3 regions of the Cronobacter universalis NCTC 9529 genome follow, and region 1 is predicted to be linked to each of the others. Evidence: predicted binding sites of a transcription regulator. Region 1 holds the regulator's gene; each other region holds the start of a gene.
What was found. Region 1 encodes PurR, which represses purine synthesis genes. Its sites were predicted from a motif close to CANGCAAACGTTTGCNTG; they were not measured.
Positions count from the first base shown of each region.

Region 2: a site for PurR is predicted at 2,879-2,896, ahead of pyrD (quinone-dependent dihydroorotate dehydrogenase). Genes of this name have one in related genera too.
Region 3: a site for PurR is predicted at 2,181-2,198, ahead of purM (phosphoribosylformylglycinamidine cyclo-ligase). Genes of this name have one in related genera too.

Region 1 is NZ_CP012257.1:1,949,069-1,956,395, forward strand. It holds gene cfa (cyclopropane fatty acyl phospholipid synthase) at 1-33, opposite strand, end outside; gene punC (purine nucleoside transporter PunC) at 322-1,497, opposite strand; gene punR (DNA-binding transcriptional activator PunR) at 1,609-2,520, shown strand; gene purR (HTH-type transcriptional repressor PurR) at 2,539-3,564, opposite strand; gene cydH (cytochrome bd-I oxidase subunit CydH) at 3,857-3,946, shown strand; gene AFK65_RS08915 (MFS transporter) at 4,211-5,377, shown strand; gene AFK65_RS08920 (C40 family peptidase) at 5,448-6,266, opposite strand; gene AFK65_RS08925 (Grx4 family monothiol glutaredoxin) at 6,612-6,959, shown strand; gene rnt (ribonuclease T) at 7,029-7,327, opposite strand, start outside.
Region 2 is NZ_CP012257.1:1,571,569-1,578,895, forward strand. It holds gene ssuC (aliphatic sulfonate ABC transporter permease SsuC) at 1-51, opposite strand, end outside; gene ssuD (FMNH2-dependent alkanesulfonate monooxygenase) at 61-1,206, opposite strand; gene AFK65_RS07135 (sulfonate ABC transporter substrate-binding protein) at 1,203-2,174, opposite strand; gene ssuE (NADPH-dependent FMN reductase) at 2,167-2,742, opposite strand; gene pyrD (quinone-dependent dihydroorotate dehydrogenase) at 2,991-4,001, shown strand; gene AFK65_RS07150 (cell division protein ZapC) at 4,167-4,712, shown strand; gene AFK65_RS07155 (YcbX family protein) at 4,709-5,815, opposite strand; gene rlmKL (bifunctional 23S rRNA (guanine(2069)-N(7))-methyltransferase RlmK/23S rRNA (guanine(2445)-N(2))-methyltransferase RlmL) at 5,918-7,327, shown strand, end outside.
Region 3 is NZ_CP012257.1:3,128,191-3,135,517, forward strand. It holds gene uraA (uracil permease) at 32-1,321, opposite strand; gene upp (uracil phosphoribosyltransferase) at 1,403-2,029, opposite strand; gene purM (phosphoribosylformylglycinamidine cyclo-ligase) at 2,262-3,299, shown strand; gene purN (phosphoribosylglycinamide formyltransferase) at 3,299-3,940, shown strand; gene ppk1 (polyphosphate kinase 1) at 4,179-6,239, shown strand; gene ppx (exopolyphosphatase) at 6,243-7,327, shown strand, end outside.

The DNA of each region.
Region 1 (7,327 bases):
TATGCTGACTTCTTCTATACACGATGAACTCATAGCTTCTCCATCACTGATGTGATCAGAACCTTCAAACAGCGTAGTCGCAATTTTCGGTATGTGAGAAATATCACGGAAAGGTCCGCGAGCCTGATATCCGACGTAGAACAGAGGAAGGGAGATGACCCTTGCCAGAAATGTCATTCAAAATAAAAACGGGAGCCAGCGGCTCCCGTTACTACATAATATTTATGCTAATTATCGTAGAGCCGCGAACCAGTATAGGCCTCGCTTTACGATGATTCAACCATTGACCGTTAGCAAGCTAATCACAAAAATTTCATATTATCACGCGGCTGATGACGCTGTGACCCGACGACGCCCGCGCAGCAGGAAGCCAAGACCGGCCAGCAGTACGGTCGCCAGCATGACGCTGGTGGTCGACAGCAGCGGGGTGGCGACCAGCCATGACACCGCCAGGCTTGCCACAAAACAGAGCCCCAGCTGGAGCGTGTTTTGCAGCGCGGCGGCGCGTCCGGTGGCCTGCGGGAACGGCAGCAGCGCGGCGGCGACCACGATCGGATAAATTGCGCCGTTCACCATCGCCATCAGACAGAAGGGGATAAGCAGCGTGGTGAGCGTAACCGTCTCGCTTAATCCCACAAGCCAGGTGGCGATAACGCTCAGCGCGAAGCCTGCCAGCAGCCACGGCAGCAGGGTTTCGCCCTGCCATTTTTGCAGCGCGCTACGGCAGCCGTAACCGCCAATGAGGAACGCGATGGTTTGCGGCACATAGCTCAGTCCTGTCACCGCCGGGCTGTAGCCCATCTCATGCAGGATAAACGGCGAGCCGGTGAGCCAGGCGAAAAAGCTGGCGGAGCAGGCGGCATAAATCAACACATTGCCGCTGTAGACGCGCGAGCGCAGCAGCATCATAAAGCTCAGCGGTTCGCCGCCTTTATTGCCTTGCGGCGCGCCGGAAGGCAGGCGCAGCGCCGGGATCATCAGCAGTACCGTGATGGCAAACAACACTACAAAAATCGCCTGCCACGAAAAGTGATTCAGGATCCAGCTGCCGAGCAGCGGCGCCAGCGCCGGAGAGAGGCCCACCAGCGGCATGATGGTCGCGAAGATACGGCGCGCCTGCTGCGCCGGGTAGCGGTCGGTCACCAGCGCCTGCCAGCTCACTGCGGCGGAGCAGACGCCCACGGCCTGAAGAAAACGCAGCGCCAGCAGCGCGCCTGCGGTCTCTACCCAGACGGTGCCAAGGCAGGCAAGCGCGAAAATCCCCAGCCCCGCCAGCAGTACCGGACGGCGGCCAAAACGGTCAGAGAGCGGTCCCCAGGCCAGCTGCGCCAGCGCGAATCCCGCCAGGAACAGGCTCAGCGAGGCGCTGATAGCCGAGGGCGCCGTGTGTAAATCCGCCTCGATGACGGCGAACGCGGGCAGGTACATATCCGTCGCCAGAAAGCCGAGCACGCTCAGCCCGGCCAGCCAGCAAAGAAATCCTTTATCAGGTCGCATCACATTGACTCACTTCTTAATACGCGAAAGAGCCCGGAGTGTACGGAGTGCAAACCCGCTTGTGAAACGCTAATATTTGCCGTTTCCATTCAAAAATTTTGCAGGCAGAAAATGTGGTCTGAATATTCTCTGGAAGTCGTCGACGCCGTGGCGCGCACCGGCAGCTTCACCGCGGCGGCGGCGGAACTGCACCGCGTGCCTTCTGCCGTCAGCTATACGGTGCGCCAGCTGGAGGAGTGGCTTGCGGTGTCGCTCTTCGAGCGCCGCCATCGCGATGTGGTCCTGACGCCCGCGGGCGCCTGGTTTTTGCGCGAGGGGCGTTCTGTCATCAAAAAAATGATGATCACCCGTCAGCAGTGCCAGCAGATCGCCAACGGCTGGCGAGGACAGCTCTCCATCGCGGTGGACAACATCGTGCGTCCGGAACGCACCCGCCGTCTGGTGCTCGATTTCTACCGGCACTTTTCCGATGTCGAATTGCAGGTGTCGCAGGAGGTGTTTAACGGCGTCTGGGACGCGCTGGCGGACGGGCGCGTGGAACTCGCCATCGGCGCGACACAGGCGATCCCGGTCGGCGGGCGCTTCGCGTTTCGCGATATGGGCATGCTGAGCTGGCGCTGCGTGGTGGCGCATCATCACCCGCTGGCGCAGCGCGACGGCGCGCTCAGCGACGACAGGCTGCGCGATTACCCGTCGCTGGTGCTGGAAGACACCTCGCGATCGCTGCCCAAACGCATCACCTGGCTGCTGGATAACCAGCGGCGCGTGGTGGTGCCGGACTGGCACTGCGCCGCCGATGCGCTGAGCGAAGGGCTCTGTATCGGCATGGTGCCGACGCACTTCGCGAAGCCGTGGCTCGATAGCGGGGAGTGGCATGCGCTGACGCTGGAAAACCCGTTCCCGGACGCCGCCTGCTGCCTGACGTGGCGACAAAGCGATGCCTCGCCCGCGCTGCGCTGGCTGCTCGATTATCTGGGGGACAGTGAAACGCTGAACAAGGAGTGGCTGCGGGAGCCGCAGTAATACGGCTCCCGGAGGGGATTAACGGCGATAGTCGCGGAACGGGCCGTCCGCCACCGAGCGGCGTTCGATCAGGCGCGGATGCACCTCGATGGTCTGCGACTCTTCGCGCTTGTTGACGATGCGGTCGAGCAGCATATTGAACGCGGTCTGGCCCAGCGTCTCCTTCGGCTGATGGATCGTCGTCAGCGCCGGGCTGAAGAAGCGGGCGTTACGCACGTTGTCGTAGCCGATAATCGAAATATCCTGCGGCACGCGCAGACCCATCTCATCCGCGGCGCAGATAGCGCCCATCGCCATAATATCGCCGCCGCAGAAGATGGCGGTGGGGCGCTGCGGCTGCGAGAGGATCTGCTGCATGGCGCGATAACCGGATTCCGGCTCGAAATCGCCCTGCACGATCCAGTTTTCCGGCACTTTGATGGCCGCTTCTTCCAGCGCTTTCATAAAGCCGGAAAAACGCCCGACGCCGGTGTTGCGCTCAAGCTGCCCCGGAATAACGCCGATATCGCGATGGCCGCGCTCGATAAGGTAACGCCCGGCGAGATAACCGCCCTGAAACGCGTTATCGATAACCGAGTCGGTGAAATCCGCTTTCGCTTCGCCCCAGTCCATCACCACCATCGGGATATGACGGTACTCTTCGAGCGTGGCGAGTAGCGGCTCCGGGTATTCCGAACACATCACCAGCAGGCCGTCGACGCGCTTTTGCGCCATCATCGACAGGTACGCGCGCTGCTTTTCCAGATTGTTATGCGCGTTGCCGAGGATCAACGTATAGCCTTTCGCAAAGCAGCTGTTCTCAACCGCTTCGATGATTTCGGCGAAATAGGGCGCTTCGCTACTGGTCGCCAGCAGCCCGATAGACTTGGTATGGTTCACCTTCAGGCTGCGCGCCACGGCGCTTGGCGAATAGTGTAATTCTTTGATAGCCGCCCATACCGCGTTGCGCGTCTCTTCCGCCACAAAACGGGTTTTGTTAATTACATGTGAGACTGTTGTTGTGGAAACGTTGGCTCGCTTCGCGACGTCTTTAATTGTTGCCATTAATAATCACTCCAGACCCCTGGCTGAGCCCTGCAAAATCACGGGTTAATCGTTTGCCTGTACACACCCCTGTGTGCCACGAGGGGACGTGCGGCATGCCGGGAAACGCGACATTTATCGTGAGGAGGGGTCGATGGCCGGTACCGAATAAAGTAGCGACGAATTTTGGCTTATCTTTCCCGAAAGGGGAAGAGGGAAAACGCATATCTGGTTAAATGTCGCAGGATTTTTCGGCCCGTTTATGCAAAAATGCGCACTACCTGATTTTTATGGGGTCTTTAAGGAGAATACCATGAGTACCGATCTGAAATTTTCGCTGGTCACTACGCTTGTTGTACTGGGCCTGATTGTGGCGGGCGCTTTTACCGCCATCCTGCATTAAGCGCCAGGCGGGAGCGCGTCCCCGTTCTCCCGCTTTCTTATACCATTCCTGCGCTTAAGCGCCTTTCGCCCGCCGTTTCCTTTCTTTTTCACGCTTTTCCCTTATGATTCGCTAATAACAATTTGCGCGTGTTTTTTAACACCCGTGCAATAATATTTTGCTGTTTTTGTCACTTATCTTTTCTGACTGAAACTGCCATCCTCTCTGCATCCTGCTGTAACGTCGGGCATCTCCGGCGCTGTTGTAAAATTTCTGGAGCAATGAATGAAAGTCAACTTCCCGTTACTGGCACTGGCTATTGGTGCTTTTGGCATTGGCACGACCGAGTTTTCCCCGATGGGGCTGTTGCCGGTAATAGCCAACGGCGTCAACGTCTCGATTCCGGCCGCCGGTATGCTGATCAGCGCCTACGCGGTTGGCGTGATGGTGGGGGCGCCGCTGATGACGCTTTTGCTGTCGCACCGCGCGCGACGCAGCGCGCTGATTTTCCTGATGGCGATTTTTACGCTCGGCAATGTGCTCTCGGCGCTGGCGCCGGATTACATGACGCTGATGGCCTCGCGTATTCTCACCAGCCTTAACCACGGGGCGTTCTTCGGGCTCGGCTCAGTCGTTGCGGCAAGCGTGGTGCCGAAGCATAAACAGGCGAGCGCCGTCGCGACGATGTTTATGGGCCTGACCATCGCCAATATCGGCGGCGTGCCGGCGGCGACCTGGCTTGGCGAAACCATCGGCTGGCGAATGTCGTTTCTGGCGACCGCCGGTCTTGGGCTGGTGGCGATGGCGAGCCTCTGGTTCTCCCTGCCGAAAGGCGGCAGCGGCGAGCGTCCGGATGTGAAAAGCGAACTGGCGGTGCTGATGCGTCCGCAGGTAGTCAGCGCGTTGCTGACCACGGTGCTCGGCGCGGGCGCGATGTTTACGCTCTATACCTATATCGCGCCTGTTCTGCATCATATTACTGACGCCAGCGCGGCGTTCGTCACCGCCATGCTGGTGCTGATTGGCGTCGGTTTTTCCATCGGCAACTATCTGGGCGGCCGCCTGGCGGACCGCTCGGTGAGCGGCACACTGAAAGGCTTCCTGATGCTGCTTATCGTCATTATGGCGGCGATCCCGTGGCTTGCGAAAACGGAGATCGGCGCGGCAGTGAGTATGGTGGTTTGGGGGGCGGCGACGTTCGCCGTGGTGCCGCCGCTGCAGATGCGCGTGATGCGCGTCGCCAGCGAAGCGCCGGGCCTGTCGTCATCGGTCAATATCGGGGCGTTTAACCTTGGCAACGCGCTTGGCGCGGCGGCAGGCGGCGCGGTCATTCACGCCGGCTTCGGCTATAGCGTGGTGCCGGTGATGGGCGCGCTGATTGCCGCACTTGGCCTGCTGCTGGTGCTGCTTTCCAGCCGTCGCGAGGCGCAAACGGCGTGCAGCGCTGAATAACGTCTGCTGGCGTAAAAAAGAAAACGGAGAAGGGTAACCTTCTCCGTTTTTTTTGATGTGAATAAACCGATTAGCGAATGGTGCGCGGCGTCATCACCCGGCGCGCGCCGACATAATGACGCTGCCAGTAATCTTCGCTCAGCGACGTTATCTGGATTTCCTGACCGCTACGCGGCGACTGAATAAACTTGCCGTTGCCGACATAGACGCCGACGTGATCGGCAGTGCCGCGGCCCTGGGTGCGGAAGAACACCAGATCGCCGCTTTCCAGCTCGCCACGGTTAACCGGCGCGGCGTCGCGCAGGTGATACATTTCGTTGGCGGTGCGCGGAATGCGGAATTTCACCAGATCTTTATACGCATACCAGACGAGGCCGCTGCAGTCGAAACCGGTGCGAGGCGAAGCGCCGCCCCAGTGATACGGCTTGCCGATCTGGTTCATCAGCTTGTTCATGGCGGTCGTCTGGGCTTTCTTCACGCGCGCTTTGTGGGCATCCGCGATAGTCAGCGGCCCGCTGACGCATTTGGTTTTGCGATTTTTACGCGTTTTGCTACAGGTCTGCGCGCTCAGGCGGCTGCTGGCCTGTTTAACGGAGGTGGCGGAAGCGCGGCGGGAAGCGGTTTTACTGACGGAAGAGGTGGTCTTACTGGTGCGTTTTGCGGTGGTGTTTCGCTTCTCGCTGGCGGTTTTCGCCGTTTTGGTCTTCGTTGCGTTGTTGCTTTTTTTGGCGGTTTTTGTGCTGGTTTTCTTTTTCACCGTACTGGCGTGCGCCTTTTGTACCTTCGAGGCGCGCGTCTGCTCCGACGCCTGCGCGAATGGCGCAAATGCCAGTGATGAAGTCATTAATAAAGCACAGAGCGTAAGAGCAATTTTTGTTTTGCGCGCCACTGAGCATTCCCCTGCATAAAGCCGGCAATCATGCCAACGGATGAATTTTAAGAGCTTGCTGATTCTAATCTAAAAAAATGTCCGAAGTTAAGCAGCAAATCGTGTTCAGAGCGTAGTTTCGTTAACCGGCGCACTCTTTTTAACCTGCTGCCGCTGCGTCGGAGCGCATTTTAGCGCGCCTTCTCAGAGGAGAATATCGGCAGCTTACAGAAAAGTGTTATTATTTGCTTCTCTTTCACCACGGCACGGCGCCGGGCTTAAGCGCAAGATTATGCATTTTCGGGACGCTCCGGAGCCGCTACAATGTAAAGCTAACGCCGTAATGACGCTTGAGGAAGTAAGACAATGAGCACTACGCTTGAAAAAATTCAACGCCAGATCGCTGAAAACCCGATTCTGCTGTACATGAAAGGCTCCCCGAAACTGCCGAGCTGCGGCTTCTCCGCACAGGCGGTACAGGCGCTGTCCGCCTGCGGCGAGCGTTTTGCGTATGTCGATATCCTGCAAAACCCGGATATCCGCGCGGAACTGCCGAAATACGCTAACTGGCCGACCTTCCCGCAGCTGTGGGTGGATGGCGAGCTGGTCGGCGGTTGCGACATCATTATCGAAATGTATCAGCGCGGCGAACTGCAGACGCTTATCAAAGAGACGGCGGCGAAGCACAATCCGGCGACCCCGGACGCGGAATAATCCCGTCGCGCCTTATCGCGCAGACAAAAAAGCGGCCCTGGTGGCCGCTTTTTTTTGCGCTGCGTTAGCTTAGTCGTTGTTCTGCGGCGTCGCGTCTTCCGCGGCGAGCGGCGGCACTGGCCAGCCGCCCAGGCGTTTCCAGCGGTTGACGATTTCGCAAAACAGCAGGGCGGTTTGTTCGGTGTCGTAGAGCGCCGAATGCGCCTGGGTGCTGTCAAACGCCATGCCCGCGGCGATGCAGGCTTTCGCCAGCACCGTCTGACCCAGCGCCAGTCCGCTTAACGCCGCGGTATCGAAGGTCACAAACGGGTGGAATGGGTTTCGTTTGAGCGACGCGCGCTCCGCGGCCGCCATCATAAAGCTGTGAT
Region 2 (7,327 bases), 380 kb from region 1:
CACCACCCACGGGGCGGCGCGCTGGAGCCATTTTTGCGAAGCGCTTGTCATGCGGCCTCCTTAACTCTGCGCCACCCGGCGCGGTATAAACTCATTGGCTACCGCTTCGCCCTGCGCCGTGAGCGGGCGAGGCTGCGGCACGTCGGGGATGGCGACATCCAGATGCGGGAACAAAAGTTCACCGACCCGGTACGCCTCTTCGAGATGCGGATAACCGGAGAGGATAAAGCTGTCGATGCCAAGCGCCGCGTATTCATTAATGCGCGCCGCCACCGTTGGGCCATCGCCCACCAGCGCCGTGCCCGCGCCGCCGCGCACCAGCCCCACGCCCGCCCAGAGGTTCGGGCTGATCTCAAGCTGGTCGCGCCGCCCGCCGTGCAGCGCCGCCATGCGCCGCTGGCCGACCGAATCCTGACGCGCGAACGCCGCCTGGGCTTTGGCGATGGTTTCATCGTCAAGATGGGCGATCAGCCGGTCGGCGGCCTGCCAGGCTTCTTCGCTGGTTTCACGCACAATCACATGCAGGCGAATGCCGAAGCGCACCGTGCGTCCGTGGGCGGCCGCTTTGGCGCGCACCTGGGCTATCTTCTCTTTTACCTGCTCCGGCGGCTCGCCCCAGGTCAGATAGAGATCGACCTGCTCGGCAGCCAGATCCTGCGCCACGTCGGACGATCCGCCGAAGTAGAGCGGCGGGCGCGGTTGCTGTACCGGTGGGAACAGCAGCTGCGCGCCGCGCACCTTAATATGCTTGCCTTCAAAATCGACCTTTTCGCCTTCCAGCAGGCGACGCCAGACGCGGGTAAACTCGGCGGACGCCTCATAACGCGCGGTGTGATCGAGGAACACGCCGTCACCGGCCAGCTCCTGCGGATCGCTGCCGGTCACCAGGTTAAAGAGCGCGCGCCCGTTGGAAAGCCTGTCCAGCGTCGCCGCCTGGCGCGCCGCCACGGTCGGCGACACCACCGACGGGCGTAGCGCGACCAGAAACTTCAGGCGCTGGGTGACCGGGATCATCGAGGCTGCCACCAGCCAGGCGTCTTCGCAGGAGCGCCCGGTCGGGATCAGCACGCCGGTAAATCCGAGGCGGTCGGCAGCCTGCGCAATCTGTTGCAAATAACCATGATCCACCGGGCGGGCGCCCGCGTCGCTACCAAGATAGTGGCCATCGCCGTGGGTCGGTAAAAACCAGAACAGATTCAGACTCATGATTTCGCTCCTTCAGTAGCGCCGGACCAGATGCGGCTGCGGATATCGACTTTTTTCGGGACCAGATGGTTGTCATAAAACAGATCGGCGGTGTGCTGCTGGCGCACGACCGTCTCTTCATTCACGGGCGTGATACGCGTCGGCGGGCGGTGATCGAAATAGAGCTCAATGACCGGCTCCGGCAGCCCGATGCTCTGCGCGAACAGTTTCACGCTCGCTTGGCGCTGGCTGCGCGTCAGGGCGTCCGCTTCGCTGAAGCTCTCCAGCACGTTTGTCAGGAACTGACCATATTTTTCGGCATAGGGGCGCGAGGCGAGGTAGAACGATCCGGTAAGGTCGAGATCGGTGCCGTCGGTCAGCACCCGCACGCCGCCCTGAATGAGCGCGGCGGAGTAGTACGGGTCCCAGATGGCCCAGGCGTCGACGTTACCCTGCGTAAACGCGGCGCGCGCATCGGCGGGCGTCAGATACACCGGCTGGATATCGGTAAATTTCAGGCCAGCTTTTTGCAACGCGCGCAGCAGCAGATTGTGCGAGCTGGAGCCTTTCTGGAACGCGACCTTATGGCCTTTCAGATCGGCGACGCTTTTAATCGGGCTGTTTTCCGCCACCAGCAACACCTCGGCTTTCGGTTTCGGCGGCTCGCTGCCGACATAGACCAGATCTGCGCCCGCCGCCTGGGCGAAGATCGGCGGAATGTCGCCGGTACTGCCGAGATCGATGCTGCCGACATTGAGCGCTTCAAGCAGCTGCGGGCCCGCCGGGAATTCCACCCAGGTGATTTTGGTGTTCGGGTAACGCTCCTCAAGCAGATGATGGCTTTTCGCCAGCACCATGCTCACAGAGCCTTTTTGATAGCCGATGCGCAGCGCCTCCGGCTGCGGCGCGGCGGCGCTGACGCCTGCGGTAAAAAGCGCGAGGCTGGCTGCCAGTAGCGGCGCGGCGTGACGACGCAAAAGATTAAGCATGTAACGTTCTCCTTGTGAACTGCGGCGCAGGGGTCGCCAGATGGCGGCGGGTCAGCGCCTGCCAGAAAGTGTCCAGCGCATCGTCAAGACGCGTTTGTAACAGCGGTGAAAAGCGCGGCTGATGGTGGTAATCCAGCACCTGAGTGTCGTCGGCGAAGACGCCATGCAGGATCTCCTGCGCCTTCAGCGCGTTGAGCACCGGTTTGAGCGCGTAATCCAGCGCCAGCAGATGGCCCACCGAGCCGCCGGTGGCGATGGGCAGTACGACTTTTTTCTCCAGCGCCCGCTCGGGCAGGAGATCGAGCAGCGTCTTCAGCGCGCCGGAAAACGAAGCCTTATAGATGGGCGTGGCGATGATGACGCCATCGGCCTGCTGGAGCTGTTCGATAAGCGTCAGCAGCGCCGGGCTGTCGAAACGCGCATAGAGCAGATCCTCTGCGGCGAAATTCTGGATATGCCAGTGACAGACCTCGACTTCCAGCCGGGTAAGCTCGCCCGCCAGCCAGGAGAGCAGAGCGCTGGAGCGTGAAGGAAAGCGTGGGCTTCCCGCCAGTGTAATAACCCGCATATCATCTCCTTATAACCAAAATGTAGTTTTTGATTAACATTAATAACAATATGAGAGGATAGTGGCAGAGGGGCTGGCCGTGAGAAACTAAAAATAGTAGCGATGCTTTGCCGGAAAACGCATAAACCGACGCTAAAAAGAAAACGTTTGCTTTCACAGGGCCTTTTTTGCCGCAGGTCAATTCCCTTTGTGAAGCGGATCGCAGATAATAGCGCCCCGGTTTGCACACCGGGAATCCAGGAGAGTTCATGTACTACCCCTTCGTTCGAAAAGCCCTTTTTCAGCTCGACCCCGAGCGCGCTCACGAATTTACCTTCCAGCAGATGCGCCGCATTACCGGCACGCCCCTTGAAGGGCTGCTGCGCCAGAACGTGCCGGCAAAACCGGTCACCTGCATGGGGCTGACGTTTAAAAACCCGCTGGGACTCGCCGCGGGCCTTGATAAAAACGGCGAGTGCATCGATGCGCTCGGCGCGATGGGGTTCGGATCGGTTGAAATCGGCACCGTGACGCCGCGTCCGCAGCCGGGCAATGACAAGCCGCGCCTGTTCCGCCTGGTCGAGGCGGAGGGGCTGATTAACCGCATGGGCTTTAATAATCTCGGCGTGGACAACCTGGTGGAGAACGTCAAAAAAGCGCATTTTGACGGCGTGCTCGGCATTAATATCGGGAAAAATAAAGATACGCCCGTCGAGCAGGGAAAAGATGACTATCTGATCTGCATGGAAAAAGTGTTTCCCTACGCCGGGTATATCGCGATTAATATCTCGTCACCGAATACCCCTGGTCTGCGTTCGCTGCAATATGGCGACGCGCTCGACGATCTTCTCGCCGCCATTAAAAATCAGCAGCAAGCGCTTTCGCAAAAGCACCATAAATATGTGCCGGTGGCCGTGAAGATCGCGCCGGATCTTTCTCCCGAAGAATTGATCCAGGTGGCCGACAGCCTGGTGCGGCATAATATTGATGGGGTTATTGCGACCAATACGACGCTGGATCGCAGCCTGGTGCAGGGTATGAAAAATTGCGATGAAACGGGCGGATTAAGCGGCCGTCCGCTGCAATTAAAAAGTACGGAAATCATTCGCCGGTTAAGCCAGGAGCTGCAAGGGCGTCTGCCGATTATCGGCGTCGGCGGTATTGATTCCGTTATCGCCGCACGCGAAAAAATCGCCGCTGGCGCTTCGCTTATTCAGATCTATTCCGGCTTTATTTTTAAAGGCCCACCGCTCGTTAAAGAAATCGTGACCCACCTTTAAGCATTTCCCTATCTGAGACCGCCAGGGCTTTATTTTCAGCCCTGGTTGTTTTATATTCCGCGATTGTTGCTAATTTAAACGTCATTGTCTTAGATTAATGAGGGAATAAACGAAGCGGCAAATTCAGGGAAATAATTTTGAATTTCATCGCACCAGGGGGTAACGATGCGTATAAAGCCGGACGATAACTGGCGCTGGTATTACGATGATGAGCACGACCGGATGATGCTCGATCTGGCTAACGGCATGCTGTTTCGCTCGCGTTTTGCCCGCAAAATGTTGACGCCCGACGCGTTCGATCCTTCAGGATTCTGCGTCGATGACGCCGCGCTCTGGTTCTCCTTCGATGAAAAATGCCGTGACCTTCCCCTCGCCGCCGAACAGCGCGCCGAACTGGTGCTGAACGCCCTTGTCGCTATCCGTTTCCTCAAACCTCAAATGCCGAAAAGCTGGCATTTCCTTGCCCATGACGACACCGAATGGTCGCCTGGCTGCGGTGATGCCGCGTGCGTATGGCTGAGCGACAGCGGCGAGGCCGTGAATCTGCTGGTGGTTGAACCTGGCGATAACGCCACGCTTTGCCTGCTGGCGCAGCCTGCGTTGACACTGGCGGGCCGCGCGATGCAACTGGGTGATGCGATTAAAGTGATGAATGACCGGCTCAAACCGCTGGCGAGCGCCCCGCATCTGAGCCTTGATCAGGCGGTTTAACGCGCGAGCCGTAGCGGGCCTGCCGGCACGCAGCTGCAGCTTAAAAACGTGCCGTCGTCGCTCAGCGCGCTTTTCTTCAATGGCGTCACTTCTCCTTCCAGCAGCGTCACGCGGCAGCTGCCGCAAATCCCGGCGCGGCAGGAGTAGGGCACCCGAATGCCCTGCTGTTCAAGCTGCTCCAGCACCACCTGCTGATTATTCCCGTTAAAGCGCTTGCCTTCCCATTCGACAGACACCTGCGCCGCTGCGTTTGCCGCAGGCATGACGCTCTCTTCCATTTCACCCGCGCCATAAAGCCGCGCCGGGCCGGTAGCCAAGACTTCAACGCGATCGCCTGCGCGGATCACGCCGCTGTTGCGGGCAATCAGGTTCTGGCCAAAATCGACATCGCCGTTATCCAGCGCCGTGCGGAATTTTTGCAGCGTCGCCAGCGGTTCGCCGCTCGGGTGTTTGCGGCCGCGTTCGGGGCTGACGGTGGTAAAAACGCAGCGACTGCACGGTTTTGCGACGTCAAACACGACTTCGCCGATGCGGATCACTTTCCAGGTATCCTCCGCCCACGCCTCAACGCCCGTCACGACAAGATTCGGGCGAAACTGATTCATCGCCACGCCCGCCGGGCAGCGCTTTTGCAGATCGCGCAGCGAGGCTTCATTGGCGAGCAGATAGGGGAAGCCATCGGCGAAACCGAGTGGTACGCCAGGGTGGAGTTTTACCCGGCGCGTGGGCGACGGCCCGACCCAGCGCAGCTGCACATCGCGGCCAAAAAAGCCGCTCAGCCACTGATTGACGCTTTCGGGCGCGATAAGCGCGGTGAAGTGGTTGCCCCAGACTTCCGTCGGCGCGGGGGCGGCTGCGAAATCAGCGAAGCGAACCGCGGCGCTGCTGCCATCCGGCGCCGTGAGGTGCAGCCCGTCCGGCAGCAGCGCGGGCGTGAAGAGCACCATTTGCGGATACTGGCGCGCGGTAATAAAGGTGCCATCGGTTTCCGTCACCATAAACGCGCGGTCAAATGCCAGGCCGCTGACATCCGCCAGCGCGTGGGAAACCTGCAACCCACGCATCGATTTCACCGGATGAATGAAAAGCTGCGATAAAACCATGGCGTATGCCCTCCCGGCATAAGAAATAGAAGGGCAACTTTATGACATGCGTGCGGGATTGGCTATAATGCGCCACTATTTTCTTTTTACTGAAGTGACGATATGAATGCTTTGTTTGCCAGTACGGCGCGTGGGCTCGAAGAGCTGTTAAAAACTGAACTGGAAAACCTCGGCGCGCAAGAGTGCCAGGTGGTTCAGGGAGGCGTGCATTTTCAGGGCGATGCGGCTCTGGTTTATCAAAGCCTGATGTGGAGCCGTCTTGCGTCGCGTATTTTGCTGCCGCTTGGCGAGTGCGCGGTTTACAGCGACCTGGATCTCTATCTGGGCGTTCAGGCTATCGACTGGACGAGCATTTTCGCGCCCGACGCCACGTTTGCCGTTCATTTCAGCGGTCTTAACGACACCATCCGCAACAGTCAGTATGGCGCCATGAAGGTGAAAGACGCGATTGTCGACGCCTTTACCCGTAAAAATCTGCCGCGTCCGAGCGTCGATCGCGAGCTGCCGGATCTGCGTATTAACGTCTGGCTGAATAAAGACACCGCCAGCATTGCTATCGATCTCAGCGGCGAAGGTCTGCACCAGCGCGGGTATCGCGATCGCACCGGCCAGGCGCCGATCAAAGAGAACCTGGCGGCGGCGATTGTGATGCGCTCCGGCTGGGAGCCGGGCACGCCGCTGCTCGACCCGATGTGCGGCTCCGGCACGCTGCTGATTGAAGCGGCGATGATCGCCACCGATCGCGCGCCGGGCTTGCATCGTACCCACTGGGGTTTTAACGGCTGGGCGCAGCATGATGAAAGCGTATGGAAAGAGGTGAAAACCGAGGCGCAGGTGCGCGCGCGTCGCGGCCTTAGCGACTATGCCTCGCGTTTTTACGGCTCCGATAACGATCCGCGCGTCATTGAGCGCGCCCGCACTAACGCCCGTCGCGCCGGTCTTGCCGACATCATTACGTTCTCAGCGCAGGATGTGGCGAATCTGACCAATCCGCTGCCGGAAGGGCCGACCGGCACCGTTATCAGCAACCCGCCTTACGGCGAGCGTCTGGAGAGCGAACCGGCGCTGATCGCGCTGCACAGCCTGCTCGGACGCATCATGAAAAACCAGTTCGGCGGCTGGAGCCTGTCGCTGTTTAGCGCCTCGCCGGAGCTGTTAAGCTGCCTGCAACTGCGCGCCGATCGCCAGTTCAAAGCGAAAAACGGCCCGCTCGATTGCGTACAGAAAAATTATCGTCTGGCGCCGACGCAGCCGGGCGCCGCGCCAGCCCAAGTGGCGGAAGATTACGCCAACCGCCTGCGTAAAAATCTGAAGAAGCTGGAGAAGTGGGCGAAACAGGAAGGCATTGAATGCTACCGCCTGTATGATGCCGACCTGCCGGATTACAACGTGGCGGTCGACCGCTACGCCGACTGGGTGGTGATTCAGGAATATGCGCCGCCGAAAACCATCGAGCCGGAAAAAGCGCGCCAGCGTCTGTTCGACGTGATTGCCGCCACGCTCTCGGTGCTG
Region 3 (7,327 bases), 1.2 Mb from region 1:
ACCGGGCGGGCAGCGCCGCCCGGCAGGAGGATCAGTGCGGCGATTTTTCGCGCTCGTCAGCGTCAAGCACCGTCTCTTCAGGGCGCAATACGTTGATAATTTTGAAAATCAGGCTCAGCGCCACGCCGACGATCGTCGCCAGCGCCATGCCTTTGAGCTCGGCCGCGCCAATATGCACTTTCGCGCCGCTGACACCGATGATCAGGATGACTGACGTCAGGATCAAGTTCTGCGCCTTGCTGTAGTCCACTTTGGATTCAATCAGCACGCGAATACCGGAAGCGCCGATCACGCCGTAGAGCAGCAGCGAAACGCCGCCCATCACCGGCACCGGGATTATCTGGATCGCCGCCGCCAGTTTGCCGACGCAGGAGAGCAAAATCGCGATGATCGCAGCGCCGCCGATAACCCAGGTGCTGTAGACGCGGGTGATCGCCATGACGCCGATATTCTCGCCATACGTCGTGTTCGGCGTGGAGCCGAAGAAGCCCGAGATGATCGTCGAGAAGCCGTTAGCGAACATTGAGCGATGCAGACCCGGATCGCGGATCAGATCTTTTTTGACGATATTCGCCGTCACCACCAGGTGCCCGACATGCTCGGCTATGACCACCAGCGCCGCAGGCAGAATGGTGAAGATGGCAAACCACTCAAAGCGCGGCGTGTAGAACGTCGGCAGCGCGAACCAGTGGGCATTGGCAATCGGCGTGGTATCCACAACGCCCATCGCGAAAGAGAGCGCATAGCCCGCCAGCACGCCGATGAGAATCGGGATGATGGCAAGGAAGCCGCGGAACAGCACCGAGCCAAATACCGTGACCGCCAGCGTCACCAGCGAAATAGTAATGGTGGTCGAATCCGCCGTCTGGCCTTCCGCAGGCAGCAGGCCCGCCATATTGGCGGCGACGCCCGCAAGCTCAAGGCCGATAACGGCGACAATCGCGCCCATCGCGGCAGGCGGGAACATCACGTCGAGCCAGCCGGTGCCCGCTTTTTTCACAATCAGCGCCACGATGCAGAACAGCGCGCCGCAGACGATAAACCCGCCAAGCGCCATCTCGTAGCCGAGCGGCAACAGCAGCAGCACCGGGGAGATAAAGGCAAAGCTTGAGCCCAGATACGCCGGGATTTTGCCTTTACAGATAAAGAGATACAGCAGCGTTCCGATACCGTTAAACAGCAGCACGGTAGCCGGGTTGATATGAAACAGGATGGGCACCAGCACGGTTGCGCCAAACATGGCGAACAGGTGCTGCAAACTAAGCGGGATAGTCTGTAAGAGCGGCGGACGTTCACTTACCCCGATAGCACGGCGCGTCATAGCGTTTTCCTCAAGAGTGTTGATGTGTGATGTTTTAAGTGTGGGACCAAAAAAAAGCCGACTAATAAGTCGGCTTAATGTTTATTTCGTACCAAATATTTTATCGCCCGCATCGCCGAGGCCCGGGATGATGTACCCGTGCTCGTTAAGCCCCTTATCGATAGACGCGGTGTAGAGTTCGATATCCGGGTGCGCTTTCTCCAGCGCCTTGATGCCTTCCGGCGCGGCGACCAGAACCAGCACTTTGATGCTGGTGCAGCCCGCTTTTTTCAGCAGGTCGATGGTGGCGATCATGGAGCCGCCTGTCGCCAGCATCGGGTCGACAACCAGCGCCATGCGCTCGTCGATATTAGAAACCAGCTTCTGGAAATACGGCACCGGCTCCAGGGTTTCTTCATCGCGATAAACGCCGACCACGCTGATGCGCGCGCTCGGGACGTTCTCCAGCACCCCTTCCATCATGCCGAGACCGGCGCGCAGAATAGGCACAACGGTAATTTTCTTGCCTTTGATCTGCTCGATTTCCACCGGGCCGTTCCAGCCTTCGATGGTCACTTTTTCGGTCAGCAGATCCGCCGTGGCTTCATAGGTCAGCAGGCTGCCCACTTCAGAGGCGAGTTCACGAAAACGCTTGGTGCTGATGTCATGCTCGCGCATCAGGCCCAGCTTGTGTTTAACCAGCGGGTGCTTCACTTCAACGATCTTCATTCTCTTTCTCCCCAGCAAGATGGCAACCACAAAAAAAATCGCCGGATTATACCGCTTTTTGCAGGCTGCGCCATACGTAATGGGCTTGATCGGGATCAACCGAACAGAAGTCAGTCATCTTATAAGTGTGTTTTATTCCGCGCAACAAGGGCTCGCAAACGTTTGCCTGGACTGTTAGAATTGCCGCGATTTCTCTACTACCACCAACCGCAACCGCGTGGGGACTTTAGCAGTGACCGACAAAACCTCTCTCAGCTATAAAGATGCCGGTGTTGATATTGATGCTGGTAACGCTCTGGTCGACCGTATCAAAGGCGTCGTGAAAAAAACCCGTCGTCCGGAAGTCATGGGCGGCCTGGGCGGCTTCGGCGCCCTCTGCGCGCTGCCGCAGAAATACCGCGAGCCGGTACTGGTCTCCGGGACGGACGGCGTCGGCACCAAGCTGCGTCTGGCGATGGATCTGAAGCGTCACGACACGATCGGCATCGATCTGGTGGCGATGTGCGTTAACGATCTGGTGGTACAGGGCGCCGAGCCGCTGTTCTTCCTCGATTACTACGCGACCGGCAAGCTGGATGTGGATACCGCGGCGAGCGTGATTAACGGCATCGCCGAAGGCTGCCTGCAATCCGGCTGCGCGCTGGTTGGCGGCGAAACGGCGGAAATGCCGGGCATGTATCACGGCGACGACTATGACGTGGCCGGTTTCTGCGTCGGCGTGGTGGAAAAATCAGAGATTATCGACGGCTCGAAAGTCGCCGACGGCGACGTGCTGGTGGCGCTGGCCTCCAGCGGCCCGCACTCCAACGGCTACTCGCTGGTGCGTAAAATTCTTGAAGTGAGCGGCGCGGACCCGCAAGCCACCGAGCTTGACGGCAAACCGCTCGCCGATCACCTGCTGGCGCCGACCCGCATCTATGTGAAGCCGGTTCTGGAGCTGATTGAGAAGCTGGAGGTTCACGCCATCGCCCACCTGACCGGCGGCGGCTTCTGGGAAAACATTCCGCGCGTGCTGCCGGACAACACCCAGGCGGTGATTGATGAAGCCTCCTGGCAGTGGCCGGCGGTCTTCAACTGGCTGCAACAGGCGGGCAACGTCAGCCGTCATGAGATGTACCGCACCTTTAACTGCGGCGTTGGCATGGTCATCGCCCTGCCAGCCGCAGAAGCGGATAACGCGGTAGCCCTGCTCAACAGCCTCGGCGAAACCGCGTGGAAAATCGGCGCGATTAAAGCCTCCGATGCCCAGGAACGCGTGGTTATTGCGTAATGAAGCGCATCGTAGTGCTGATTTCCGGCAGCGGCAGTAATTTACAGGCCATCATCGACGCCTGCGCGCAGAAGAAAATCAACGGCGTGATTAGCGCCGTTTTCAGCAACAAGGCCGACGCGTTCGGCCTTGAGCGCGCCCGTGAAGCCGATATTCCCGCCCATGCGTTAAGCGCAGCCGATTTTGCCAGCCGCGAGGCGTTTGACCGCGAGCTGATGCAGGAGATAGACGCCTACGCGCCGGATCTGGTGGTGCTGGCGGGTTACATGCGCATTCTGAGTCCGGCCTTTGTGGCGCGCTATGAAGGACGACTGCTGAATATTCACCCTTCCCTGCTGCCGAAATACCCAGGGCTGCATACGCATCGTCAGGCGCTCGCCAATGGCGATGACGAGCACGGCACGTCGGTGCATTTTGTCACGGACGAGCTGGACGGCGGCCCGGTGATTTTACAGGCCCGCGTTCCGGTCTTCCCCGGCGACAGCGAAGAAGACGTCACCGCGCGCGTTCAGGCGCAAGAGCATGCCATCTACCCGCTGGTGGTGAGCTGGTTTATCGATGGCCGCCTCGCGATGCGCGAGGGCCGCGCCTGGCTGGACGGGCATCCGCTCCCGCCGCAGGGTTACGCTTCTGACGAGTGATTAAAGGGCCGAAAGGCCCTTTATTTTTTCTCTCCCCTGCCGTTAATTCCATCATCGGCACGGAAAACTTGCTCGGCAACATCACGGTTTCACAGGCTTTTTTGCCGCTTTCTCGAAAGCCTGCGGATAACTGTCATACTTTTCTGGCACAGTTGGACAGAGCATGACAAAGCTCGCCATAATAACCCCGAGACGGATTTGCCACGTCCCGAGTTAATCAACCGGAGTGTGAGTAGTAATGGGTCAGGAAAAGCTTTATATCGAAAAAGAACTGAGCTGGTTATCGTTCAACGAACGCGTATTGCAGGAGGCGGCGGATAAAACCAACCCGCTTATCGAGCGCATGCGCTTTCTGGGCATCTACTCCAATAACCTTGATGAATTTTATAAGGTCCGGTTTGCCGAGCTTAAGCGGCGCATTATCATCAGCGAAGAGCAGGGTTCTAACTCCCATTCGCGCCACCTGCTGGGCAAGATCCAGTCGCGGGTGCTCAAGGCGGATCAGGAGTTCGACGGCCTGTATAACGATCTGCTGCTGGAGATGGCGCGTAACCAGATCTTCCTGATTAACGAACGCCAGCTTTCTGAAAATCAACAGGTGTGGCTGCGCCACTACTTCAAACACTATCTGCGCCAGCACGTCACCCCGACGCTGATTAATCGCGACACCGATCTGGTGCAGTTCCTGAAAGACGATTACACCTATCTGGCGGTCGAAATCATTCGCGGCGAATCCATTCGCTACGCGTTGCTGGAGATCCCGGCCGATAAAGTGCCGCGCTTCGTGAATCTCCCGCCGGAAACCCCGCGCCGCCGCAAGCCCATGATCCTGCTGGATAACATTCTGCGCTTCTGCCTGGATGACATTTTCAAAGGCTTTTTCGATTACGACGCGCTGAACGCCTATTCCATGAAGATGACGCGCGACGCGGAATACGATCTGGTGCATGAGATGGAATCGAGCCTGCTGGAGCTGATGTCCTCAAGCCTCAAGCAGCGCCTCACCGCCGAACCGGTGCGTTTCGTCTACCAGCGCGATATGCCGGACGCGATGGTCCAGATGCTGCGCGAAAAGCTCTCTATCTCGCGCTATGACTCCATCGTGCCGGGCGGCCGTTACCATAACTTTAAAGATTTCATTAGCTTCCCGAATGTCGGCAAAGCGAATCTGATCAACAAGCCGCTGCCGCGCCTGCGCCACATCTGGTTCGATCAATTCCGCAACGGCTTTGACGCCATTCGCGAGCGCGACGTGCTGCTCTACTACCCGTATCACACATTCGAGCATGTGCTGGAGCTGCTGCGCCAGGCGTCGTTCGACCCAAGCGTGCTGGCGATTAAAATCAACATCTATCGCGTGGCGAAAGACTCGCGCATTATCGACTCGATGATCCACGCCGCGCATAACGGCAAAAAAGTGACCGTCGTGGTGGAGTTGCAGGCGCGCTTTGATGAAGAGGCGAATATTCACTGGGCGAAACGGCTCACCGAAGCGGGCGTGCATGTGATCTTCTCGGCGCCGGGCCTTAAGATCCACGCCAAGCTGTTTCTTATCTCGCGTAAAGAGGGTGACGACGTGGTGCGCTACGCGCATATCGGCACCGGCAACTTTAACGAGAAAACCGCGCGCCTTTATACCGACTACTCGCTGCTGACCGCCGACGCGCGCATCACCAATGAAGTGCGCCGGGTATTTAACTTTATCGAGAACCCCTACCGGCCGGTGAGCTTCGACTACCTGCTGGTGTCGCCGCAAAACTCACGCCGTCTGATGTACGAGATGATCGATCAGGAGATCGCCAACGCGCAGCAGGGCCTGCCGGCGGGGATCACCCTTAAGCTGAATAACCTCGTCGATAAAGGCCTGGTGGACCGGCTCTATGCGGCTTCCGGCTCCGGCGTGCAGGTTAACCTGCTGATCCGCGGCATGTGTTCGCTTATTCCTCAGCTTGAAGGCCTGAGCGATAATATTCAGGTCATCAGCATCGTGGACCGCTATCTTGAACATGACCGGGTCTATATTTTCGAAAATGGCGGCGATAAACGCGTTTATCTGTCGTCTGCCGACTGGATGACGCGTAATATCGACTACCGCATTGAGGTGGCCGCGCCGCTGCTGGACCCGCGCCTGAAACAGCGCATTCTGGATATTATTGATATCCTGTTCAGTGATACGGTGAAAGCCCGTTATGTGGATAAAGAACTGAGTAATCGCTATGTGCCGCGTGGCAATCGCCGCAAAGTTCGCGCACAATTGGCGATTTACGATTACATAAAATCTCTGGAACAGCCTGAATAATCTATGCCGATAACTTCTGATGCTCCACGACCGGAGGAATTTGCTGCGGTCGATCTCGGCTCTAACAGCTTCCATATGGTGATTGCCCGTGTGGTGGATGGCGCCATGCAAATCATTGGTCGTCTGAAACAGCGCGTACATCTGGCCGATGGGCTGGATGAAAATAATATGCTGACCGAAGAGGCGATGGAGCGCGGCCTCGCCTGCCTCTCGCTGTTCGCCGAGCGCCTGCAGGGCTTTTCCGCGGCTAACGTCTGCATCGTGGGCACCCACACGCTGCGCCAGGCGTCGAACGCCACGGATTTTCTGCGTCGCGCGGAAAAGGTCATCCCCTACCCGATTGAAATTATCTCCGGCAATGAAGAAGCGCGTCTGATTTTTATGGGCGTGGAACATACGCAGCCGGAGCGCGGACGCAAGCTGGTTATTGATATCGGCGGCGGCTCGACGGAGCTGGTCATCGGCGAAGATTTCGAACCGCAACTGGTGGAAAGCCGCCGTATGGGCTGCGTCAGCTTCGGGCAGCATTTCTTCCCGAACGGCGAAATCACGCCGGATAATTTCCGCCGCGCGCGGCTCGCCGCCGTGCAAAAGCTTGAAAGCCTCGCCTGGCAGTATCGTCTTAAAGGCTGGACCGTGGCGCTTGGCGCTTCCGGCACCATCAAAGCCGCGCATGAAGTGCTGGTGGAGATGGGCGAAAAAGACGGATTTATCACGCCGGATCGCCTCGATATGCTGCGCGATGAGGTGCTGAAATTCGGCCACTTCTCCGCACTCACCCTGCCGGGTCTGTCGGAAGAGCGTAAAGCCGTGTTCGTGCCGGGACTCGCTATCCTGTGCGGCGTGTTCGACGCGCTGGCCATTCGCGAGCTGCGCCTGTCAGACGGCGCGCTGCGCGAAGGCGTGCTCTATGAGATGGAAGGCCGTTTCCGCCATCAGGATATCCGCATTCGCACCGCCCAGAGCCTCGCCAACCAGTACCATATCGACAGGGAACAGGCGCACCGGGTGCTGGATACCACCATGCTGATGTATGAGCAGTGGGAACAGCAGAACGCGAAGCTTGCGAACCCGTCGCTGGCGGCGCT